DNA from 3 places in the Paenibacillus sp. CF095 genome. Region 2 is predicted to be linked to each of the others. Evidence: riboswitches for the same ligand, from Rfam matches in the RefSeq annotation. Region 2 holds a riboswitch; each other region holds the start of a gene.
The links. Region 2 has a riboswitch for cyclic di-AMP ahead of BLS69_RS13255 (C40 family peptidase). Riboswitches for the same ligand answer to the same signal wherever they lie in the genome.

Region 1: it holds a riboswitch for cyclic di-AMP, as region 2 does, so the genes downstream of both, BLS69_RS31380 (C40 family peptidase) here and BLS69_RS13255 (C40 family peptidase) in region 2, are expected to answer to the same signal.
Region 3: it holds a riboswitch for cyclic di-AMP, as region 2 does, so the genes downstream of both, BLS69_RS30585 (3D domain-containing protein) here and BLS69_RS13255 (C40 family peptidase) in region 2, are expected to answer to the same signal.

The regions. Positions count from the first base shown of each region.
Region 1 covers NZ_FMZN01000012.1:28,769-32,048, forward strand. The annotation lists gene BLS69_RS31370 (M1 family metallopeptidase) at 1-568, shown strand, start outside; gene BLS69_RS31375 (hypothetical protein) at 579-1,430, shown strand; cyclic di-AMP (ydaO/yuaA leader) riboswitch at 1,676-1,813, shown strand; gene BLS69_RS31380 (C40 family peptidase) at 1,817-2,287, shown strand; gene BLS69_RS31385 (GNAT family N-acetyltransferase) at 2,643-3,137, shown strand.
Region 2 covers NZ_FMZN01000001.1:3,068,543-3,071,822, forward strand. The annotation lists tRNA gene BLS69_RS13245 (tRNA-Leu) at 1-4, opposite strand, end outside; gene pelA (pectate lyase) at 143-1,096, opposite strand; cyclic di-AMP (ydaO/yuaA leader) riboswitch at 1,525-1,656, shown strand; gene BLS69_RS13255 (C40 family peptidase) at 1,662-2,126, shown strand; gene BLS69_RS13260 (carboxymuconolactone decarboxylase family protein) at 2,199-2,528, opposite strand; gene BLS69_RS13265 (hypothetical protein) at 2,670-2,888, opposite strand; gene BLS69_RS13270 (hypothetical protein) at 3,008-3,280, opposite strand, start outside.
Region 3 covers NZ_FMZN01000010.1:15,305-18,584, reverse strand. The annotation lists gene rsmA (16S rRNA (adenine(1518)-N(6)/adenine(1519)-N(6))-dimethyltransferase RsmA) at 1-302, opposite strand, end outside; gene rnmV (ribonuclease M5) at 307-852, opposite strand; gene BLS69_RS30585 (3D domain-containing protein) at 1,008-2,192, opposite strand; cyclic di-AMP (ydaO/yuaA leader) riboswitch at 2,466-2,719, opposite strand; gene BLS69_RS30580 (TatD family hydrolase) at 2,961-3,280, opposite strand, start outside.

The DNA.
Region 1 (3,280 bases), on a different contig from region 2:
TGTCTATACACGTGGCAAGCTTGTATTGCTTGGGATCGAACATCAAGTCGGGGCGAAAACGATGGAACGCATTCTCTCTACCTATGTGAAGAAGTACCGCTTCAAACATCCCACTTCGGCTGATTTTCAGAACGTTGTGGAACAAGTGACCCGCACTTCCTGGTCTGATTATTTTGATCAATATGTCTATGGTAACGGGATGGCTGACTTTGCTGTAGAGAAGATTCGTGTTACGCCCGTACAGAAAGACGGTCAAACATTGTACGAGTCATCCGTGACGATCGCAAAAAAAGGGAGTGATTACAACGCCGTTCCTGTTCGCATTGCTTTTGAAGACGGACATATCCTCACCAAGCAATGGAATGGCAAAGAAGATCGCATCACCTATAAATTAACTCACACATCCCCCGTATCCTGGGCCATGACCGATCCCCTGTACTCGATCGTGCTGGAGAACCGCCATATGAACAATTTCCTGAAATCCGGACTAGATGAGCAAGCGAAATCCCGCTGGAGCATGAGTGTAACCAAACTAATAGAAGCCATATTCGGAGGTCTGTCATGGTGAGGTGGAAACGGTGAAAGCAAAAATACGTGAAGGCTGGTTTCTCGTCCGTCAGCATATGTTCATTGCCGCACTCTTATTTCTATATCAACTCATTTGGGGATATTTCTTCTATCGAATGGTACAATCGGCGGTCATCCCCCTACTCCTGCGCTATCCAGATTCTGATGCCGGGGAACTGAGTACACTTTTGTTCAAAATGGAAAGTCAACTCAACCTGTCTACCCATCCGGAGGTTCATCGTTATCTATGGATTCTAGGGGGCATGCTACTGGTTCGCATGTTGATCAGCCCCCTCATTCAGGCAGGACTGCTCTACTCACTTCAGCACTTTAATTCTACAGAAGAGCGCATCCCCTTTGTCCGCGGAATCAAAAATCTGTGGAAACCGATGCTGCTGCTCCACACCATACGTACTTTATTGATACTTCTGCCCGCCTACTGGCTCATACCGAAGCTCTACTCGATTCTCATGGACGGATTTCATTCCCTTCAATTACTTTTGCCTGGTATACCTTATGTTGCTGCCTGGATTGTATATGGTTGGATCATCCACCATGCCATACTCTACATGCAGTTCGGTGTGTCGGCACCAGAAGGAGAAGGCGGGGCTCACGGTATTCTCAAAGCACTCTGGATTGCACTGCGTCATCTCATCGCTGTAATCGGCATTGCACTCCTGCTGGGCGGAGTACACCTGCTCGTCTTTGGTTCATTCACTTCAGCCTCATGGTTATTAACGGGACTTACCGGACTTATACTACAACAGACGTATCCACTTGCTAGATGTCTATTAAGTCTGTGGAAAATATGCAGCCATTTCCGATTATGGCAGTCCAAAATATCCAAAGGTGAGAGCAGATAGTTTAAAAATTGTTACCATCGTATGTTAAACTCACGGCCTAATATGTACTTATAAATAGGCAAACCTCAACCTTTCCCCGTCAAAGGTCGAGGTTTTTTTTGCTAAATTTGTTGCTAAACGTTGCCAAAGCCGTACTCCTCTGTTACAATAATCGCAGTGAGTTTTTAGTAACAACTTTGTAATCTTTACATTCATATTTGTAACTACTTAAAATTAAATCGTCATTTCTTGATTTCGCAGGTGCATAACTAGCATAGCCAAATTCCTGGCACCTGGGAAGCGGGGGAACCAGTTATGGGTGAATTGATCTTGCTACAGAGGGATCATAGGGGACCTTCAACCGAATCCTTAAGCTAACCTCGCAGGCGTTGGAAGGGGAATATCTCTTGTTCAAGAAGAAATTAACCGCAGCTGTACTTAGCATCACATTCGCTTTATCGCTTGGTGCAGGTAGCGCATTCGCAGATTCAAAGATGGACACAGTAATTGATTCAGCAATGGGAACTACATACAAAAGTGGGGGAACAACGCTTAACGGCTTTGACTGCTCCGGATTTACACGGTATGTATTCGACAAGTTGGGTATTGATTTGGCACGCCAATCCAGTTCCCAATTCGACATGGGCGATTCCGTATCACGCATGGAAATGAGAGCTGGCGATCTGGTGTTCTTTAATACAACAGGTAAAGGCGTATCACATGTAGGAATCTTTGTAGGGGATGGAAAGTTCGCACACTCCTCTTCTTCCAAAGGCGTTACGATCAGTGCATTGAGTGAAAGCTATTGGGCCAATCGTTATGTTGGCGCGAAACGGATTATGAGCACGGACGCATATGAATCACTGGCCCTTGACTAGGGACAAGCTGAGCAACATGATGCTGTAACCATTAACCATACTGGAACGAAGCAAGAAGCATAACAGAACCGCCCGGTACATTCTCCGCAGGAATGTATCCGGCGGTTTTTTTGTGCTTCAATCCTTATTCATGTTGCAAGTTATACTCAGGGCATATCCTGCGACATCAACAGGTTCATTTTGCGTTCGTTCGTCCGTGCCCTTATGATGTTTTTACCCATCCCGTTATAATATAAACGGAATTACCGGAACTTTTGTTTCATTTTTTTTCTTGAGAAGGAAGACTTGCTAAATGAACATCTCTTTTGTAGAGTGGACAAAGAGTTCTGTTTCAAGGAAAGGAGCATGCAGGTGTATGAAGGAAACCCCTGTGACGTTTCACGTTGTACCCATGCGAGAAGAACATGCGGAGCTTATCTGCAGTTGGCAGTATGACCCGCCTTACAATATCTACAGCTGGCTCCCCTGGGACCAGATGAAAGCTCTGGAAGTGGAATTCGGAGATGCACAGCTGCGGCAGGAGCAATATGCGATCGTCCTGGATCAGAACGATCGTATATGTGGGTTTGCTCAATACTTCCCACTTGAAGGGGTAACCCGGATTGGCCTTGGCATGCATCCAGAGCTGTGTGGTCAGGGTCAAGGGACAGCTTTTGTCACTGCCATTGTACAGGAAGCCATTCGCCGAAATCCCACGAACGAGATTGATCTGGAAGTACTCACTTGGAATGCTCGTGCCATTCAAGTCTATCTGAAGAGTGGATTTGTCACCCAAGATACATACGAACGACAGACCCCAAGCGGCTTGAAGCCCTTTCACTGTATGGTTTATGAAGGGCCTCGCGGTTAGAATCCATTGCAAAACAACTAAATTTGCCCCTTGTTATGTGATTAGTTCAAAAAATTCCCACAAAATGCTATGATGTCAGTACAGGTTCCGTTATAATGATATGGATAGTTTCAGGTTAGATGATCTTTCATTCTGGAGGGGAC
Region 2 (3,280 bases):
CCGCATATTGTATCTCCGTCATCAATATCGGCGACAAGAAATAATATATCATGTGGAATCTATCATGTCAACACTGAAAATAATAACAATAAAGCCCGAACCAGACATCCATGTCGATTCGGGCTTTACCTTTAACTACAAATTACAGCTTGGAAGGCCAGTTGCCATACCATGCATAACCGCCTCTTCTTTCTTTATCAATATCACTTAATTTGTATTTAACTACCCCGTCACGACCAATAAAGATTGGTTTATCCGTTCCTATCTCATAGAAGCGTGCCCAAATTGGTGCAGCTTTGGAATCTGCGATAATTTTACTGTCTCCATTAGCTCTTTCATACTTGTAACCCGTAATTTTCACCTTGTTAAACCAAGCCTCAGCTCCTTTAATGGATGCGGTAATTTTAGCGTTAGCAGGTCTGGTTTTTAGAAATTTAACAATCGTTACACTCTCTCCAGCTGTCAGCGATGGCACTTCGTAGATTCTTGCGCTCGCTGGTTTAAGGGAACTGGAATCATGTTGTTGTCCCCATGCTGTCAACTTACCACCTGAAACGACTTGTGTATTCAGAATCGCCTCCACACCCTTGGCAACTGAATTTTTACTGCGGTTAGCAAGTGTGCTGTCGATAAATGAAAAATCACCTTTGCGGGCTGCTACTTCATCCAGCATGATCATTACATTAATCATGGCATCATCATTATAGGTAATGTGCTTGTGATATCCGGAGCTTTGGTAGACCTGTGGCCATCCTCCGTTTGAATACTGCATGTTGATCAAAAAGTTAATTCCTTTGATTGCAGCTGTGGAGTATCGCGGATCATTCGTCTTTTTAAATTCCTTCGCCAATCTTCTAATTTCTGAGTATGTAGCCTTGTTGTCTATCGTGGACTTCGCCCACTCTCCACTTGTCTGTTTATAATCTTTTCTCCAACCTCCATCTGGCAGCTGGTTCTTCAAAATATCAGAAATACTCGCTGTAGTACCCGATGCATCCGCAGCAGATACCGTCCCTACAGGGAGAACTGCCATTCCAACTGCTGAGAACACCATCGTACATGCCAGGACAAAAGTAATTATTTTCTTCGCTTTCAAATGTAACACTCTCCTATGTTCGTTTTTATAAATCTGCCACTTCTACTTTACCTATGATAAGCGTCCCCAAACCTCCTTTATTTGTATTTATCGCATAATAAAATCAATTTTAATCCAATATGTGGATTGGATAATCAGATAATATGCAAAAAATCGATTTTTGTCAATATATGCAACTTAATGAATATAATCTCTCTAATTCTACATAACGGAATAGTTCTTTTAACTCATGACAAACCTATTTATTTATCCAAATTCGTCTTAAACGAATCAATAATGACGTTTTTGTCATGAATGATACCCAAACTTAATCCCTTCTTTCATATAAAAACCTTAATTCCGCTAACATTGAGGTATTACGAAGGGTTTTAAATGGGTTTGACAATTACGCATTTATGCAATATAGTTTCAAATAGTTACAAAAACTTAATTATTCATTGCCGAGTTTCATGTTTGAAAACGGGGGAACCAATTTGGGTGAATTATTCTTATACATAGGAAATATAGGGAACCTTCTACCGAACCCTTAGCTAACTCCGTAGGCATCGAAGGGAGAACATTGATTTTGAAAAAACTGATTATCTCCATTTTTGGAGCAGCTGTATTATTTACATCCGGGGCAACAAGCACAGAGGCAAGCAGTATCAACTCCGTAGTGAACAACATGACAGGTATTCCTTACAAATGGGGTGGCACGACTGTAGCCGGCTTCGACTGTTCTGGTTTTATGAGATATCTTTTCAACAAATACAGCATTGAATTGCCACGTACTTCTCAGCAGCAAGCCAAAGCAGGTACTCCGGTAGCCAAAAGCAATGTTCGGACAGGTGATCTGGTGTTCTTTAATACAACAGGCAAAGGCATTTCACATACAGGTGTATATATCGGCGGCGGACAATTCGCTCATGCCTCCAGCAGTAAAGGTGTAAGCATCACGAAGTTATCGAATCCATACTTCAATGACCGCTATGTAACAGCACGTCGGGTAACTGGACAGTTTATGTATGATAAAATGTTAGGTAAAATGTAATTCACATACAAAAAGGCATCGGTTATTAACCGGATGCCTTTTTTGTACTTAAAATGTATGTTGCATTGCTTACTAATGCAGCGCCTTCTGCACTCGCATCGCACCCTGAGACAGGGCATGTCCTCCTCCAACAGCTCCGGCCACGGCTACGGTCTCCATAATCTCCTGATCTGTTGCACCCTTGGCACGTGCTTCTTCTACATGGTAGAAGGTACATACCTCATTGTTGGCGAATAATCCAATGCCAAGTGCAATTAGCTGTTTTGTCTTGGCATCAATCACGCCTGGTTGGAAGCATTCTCCCGTAAACTCATGATATGACTTCACCACACCTGGCAGTACATCGCTTAATGCTCCAATCTGATCCTTGTAGGCATGAACTTTATCATTCATCAATGTCATGGCTTGTAGCACACCCTCTCGGCTATAGTTACAGATCTTCCTCACTGTACCTATCTTCTCTCCCGAGTGAGTCAATTATGCCAAGAAATCATGGTAATTCCAAACATTTAACGCTCATGGCTCTGCCATAATTATAAGCTGTTACTCACTAAGTGGACTCTGGCGCGGCTCACTGAACAGCTGATATTTGTAACTGCGATCCAGCTTAACGACACGTCGATTCTGACGACGGATAAGTACCTGCTCGCCATCCCAGGCAACAACAATCCCGGTTACATCGTTAGATTCCAGCTCGTCCCGTACTACTCTTACTTTCTCACCTGACAGACGCAGGGCGTCCAGTTCTGTATCACTGATCATCTTCATGGCTCCTATATTCCAAATTTATTTACAAAAAGAGACCTAAATGAAAAGTCATTTAGGTCTCACGTGACTGTATTGGACTGTCATGTCATTCGAAATTATGTCCCGACTGAAAGTTACCGCTGCGCGTGCTCTTTGCTGTCGTTCTTCTCGAACCAAAAATCAAGCACTTTGGCGGACATCACACGTTCTTCAAGGTACTCCACTTGATGCGGTGTAAATTGTTCTTTCCAAGAGAAGGACAACTCTTCGCATAAGCCTACAATCGTCAGTAATTCTGACCAGGCAACATAGCGTTTGTACCAGAAAAATTGAGGATGTTCAATCATATAGGGATAAAGGTCATCGAATTCCGTATGTTTACAATCCAGGGCACGTTCAAAATGAAC
Region 3 (3,280 bases), on a different contig from region 2:
ACATTCGAATAAGGCTGCATCACTTCTCCTAGGATTGGGATCAAGCGCTGATCAATCTCTACGGCTGTGACAGGACCGGCTACCCGAGCCAGTCGCTCCGTAAGGGCTCCAATACCCGGCCCGATCTCTAACGCGCCCTTGGACTCGTCCAAATCGGCTGCATTAACAATTTTGTTCAGTATATTTTGATCGATCAGAAAGTTCTGACCCAGACTTTTCTTAAATGAGAATCCGTGTCTTTGAATAATCTCTTTGGTTCGCTTGGGCGTTGCAATTTCTATCGTCTCTTCCATATCCTTCATATGCTCACAATCCTTCACGTTCAATTTGCGCTAATGCTGTAGAGAACTCTTCCCGTGTAATCTGAAATACACTGAGACGTTTGTGGAACTGCTTCCCGTTACAATAACCGATGCCCAGCAGATTGCCCATCTCCATGCGACGTGCAGCAGCCTGCGGATGCACAATAAGTCCTGCCGCGATCAGGTCCTCCCAATCGATCAGGCTCGGAGCACCTTCGTATGAAGTATGTACACGCGCCAGAGCATGACGGATCGCCTCCGGTGAGGCATTCTCCACCCCAATGTCACCTTTGCGTGTTGCATCGGCCTCCGGAATGAAGGCATGTTTACAGCCAGGGACCTTATTCGCAATAATTTTACGAATGCGTTCGCCAGCATGATCCGGATCTGTCAGTACAATGACTCCCCGTCTCTCCTGAGCAAGCGCAATCCGCTTCAGAATGCGTTGGTTGATGGCTGATCCACCTGTTTCTATTGTATCGGCTTCAACGGCCCGACGGATAGCTACCGTATCGTCACGGCCTTCCACCACAATGACTTCTTTTATCATGTTCCATTTCTTCCTTTCTAACGCAAAAAGAAGAGGAATATCCTCTTCTCTGCCAAACGGCGGGGGAGACTGAATTCAGACTCCTCCGCCGCATATTCCGCATGAATCATTCATGCAACTATTTTATAGCATTCCCATTTCAAAGTAAAACGATTTTAGTTCGCTTCCGGCTTCACCGGACCGATCACGTAGACCGTCTTGCCTTTTTTACGTCCAAAATTCAGGGCATGCTTCACACTGTCATAATATACATCAATTTTATTGCCTTTGATGGCACCGCCTGTATCTTCCGCACGACGGAATCCCAGACCTTCGATATATACCCACCAGCCAATTGGAATGACTTTGGGATCAACCGCAATGGTGCGCCCTTCCGTTACACGAGTACCGGAAGCTGTTTTAGTACCAATGCCCGGCTCTTCGGAAGAGTAGGCAGTCATGGATACATTTTTAAGTACTTTAGAGTATTTAAAAGAAGTCCCGGATACGGTAATCACTTTGCTGCCCGAGGCAGATGTTTTCTTCGAGTTCGTTGTTGTAGCCTTTTTGGTTGTTGAAGTTTGAGCCGATACGGTCTGAATCTCAGGTTCTTTCACGACCGGTTTTGCTTTGGTGCCGACAGCGATCACTTTATCTACACGATTATTCGCGACAGATTTGCCGACCATTTTTTTGGAGACCAATTCTCCATCCTGAAATACCTTTTCGATATGCTGCACAATTGTGCCTTCTTTGCCGTTCACAACGACACGGTTATCCCCTTTGTACAAGCTAGGGTCAGCCGTTTTAATGACTTTGTAAGCGATCGGTTGCTCTACATCCACTGTACGCTTTGTTACGCGCACTACACGGATCTTCATCTCCGCTTTGATGGCAGTTCCAAGCGCCGGATACACTTTATCATTACTTTCAACTTGAATACCTGATTTTTGGATTGCATCTTCTACCGATGAATCGGTTGTATACAGAGTCTTGGTGTCTCCGTCTGCCGTAATGTTAACTGGAACGGCCCGCTCAATAACGATTCGGTCTCCATCTGTAATCGCCCCATTCATGGACATGGATACCTTATCGTGAGGGCTGACTGTGATCGACTGCTCCTCCAGCATTTCCTGAAGCATTCCTGTACGAGTCTCTACCACCTGAGCCTTGCCATCAATAACCAGTGAAATTTGTTTCCCGGCCTGACCGTAAACGACTAACAAGATCATGATTGTAAGCGCAATTGAGAAAATCGCGATCAATGCCATTTGACGCATGTTCTCATGCTTCCACCGCAACGCGAAAGACTTACTGGATGATCGTGACTCATGGGTCTCTTCTGGTTGGAATGTGCCCACTTCTCCGTCCTCCTTCATAGCCTCGCCGTCTAAAGTAATGCATGATGTCTTTGACGTGACTATACCAAATTTTCTACAGAACACAGATCGGACCAACATAATCCGGTTCTGCACCATGAATCAATCTTCGCAACATGATGTCATCCTCCTGAATACCTACCGTATGATGACAATATTTCTTTTATTCAAAAACAAAAAAGCCAAAGAAAGAGTGTAAGAGGAACTCTTTCGTGGCTTCCGAATGATTTTGAATATCGGAAATTCATGCACGAGGTTGCCTCTCTTTTTCCGCTTGCGAGGTTAGCTGTCGGGTTCGGGCGAAAGAGAGCCGCCCTATCTTGGGTCACCCGCTCATGGCGGACGCCCTTGAATTCACCCCGAGACCCAAAGAAGAAATCAAATACGGCTTCGCAGTTCCCTTCGCTGCTTTTGGGTCAGCGAACGTTGCGCATCGGCCAAATACACCGATGTTTAAGCCCTATTGGTTCCCCCGCTCTCCGTTAACGGAGACTCAGCGAGACTGATTCATGAAAGTAATGTTGTTTCATCGGAAAGTGTCCCTTTGTTCATCCCCCGAACATCTGTCCAATTTTCCGCACAACAATTCACTGAAAAGATGATATCCTGTTTTGATGCATGTTGTAAAGCGTTGATCAAGTACGTTTTTCTGAATATTTGGTTAAAATATTGTAATATTCTTGATTTATTTGAATCAAAGGGCAAATTAACTCCGCTTACCTGCCTTTTTCACCTCATTTGCTCGTTTTTTTAACGAATTCCAAATCGTTCCATGGCATTTTTGGTTGTTATTGCTGCAATTTCCTCCACCGAAATGCCTTTAATTTCCGCAGCTGCCTCTGCAACCAGACGTACATGCGCTGTCTCATTTCGTTTCCCACGATAAGGGTGAGGTGTCAAATATGGAGCATCTGTTTCAATGAAAAACCGGTCCATAGGAACCTTCTCCAGTACCTCTTTGGGCTGCTTTGCATTTTTGAATGTGATCGGTCCTCCGAAGGAGAGATGGAAGCCCATATCGAGACAACTTTTCGCTGTTTCCCAGCTGCCCGAGAACGAGTGCATCACAC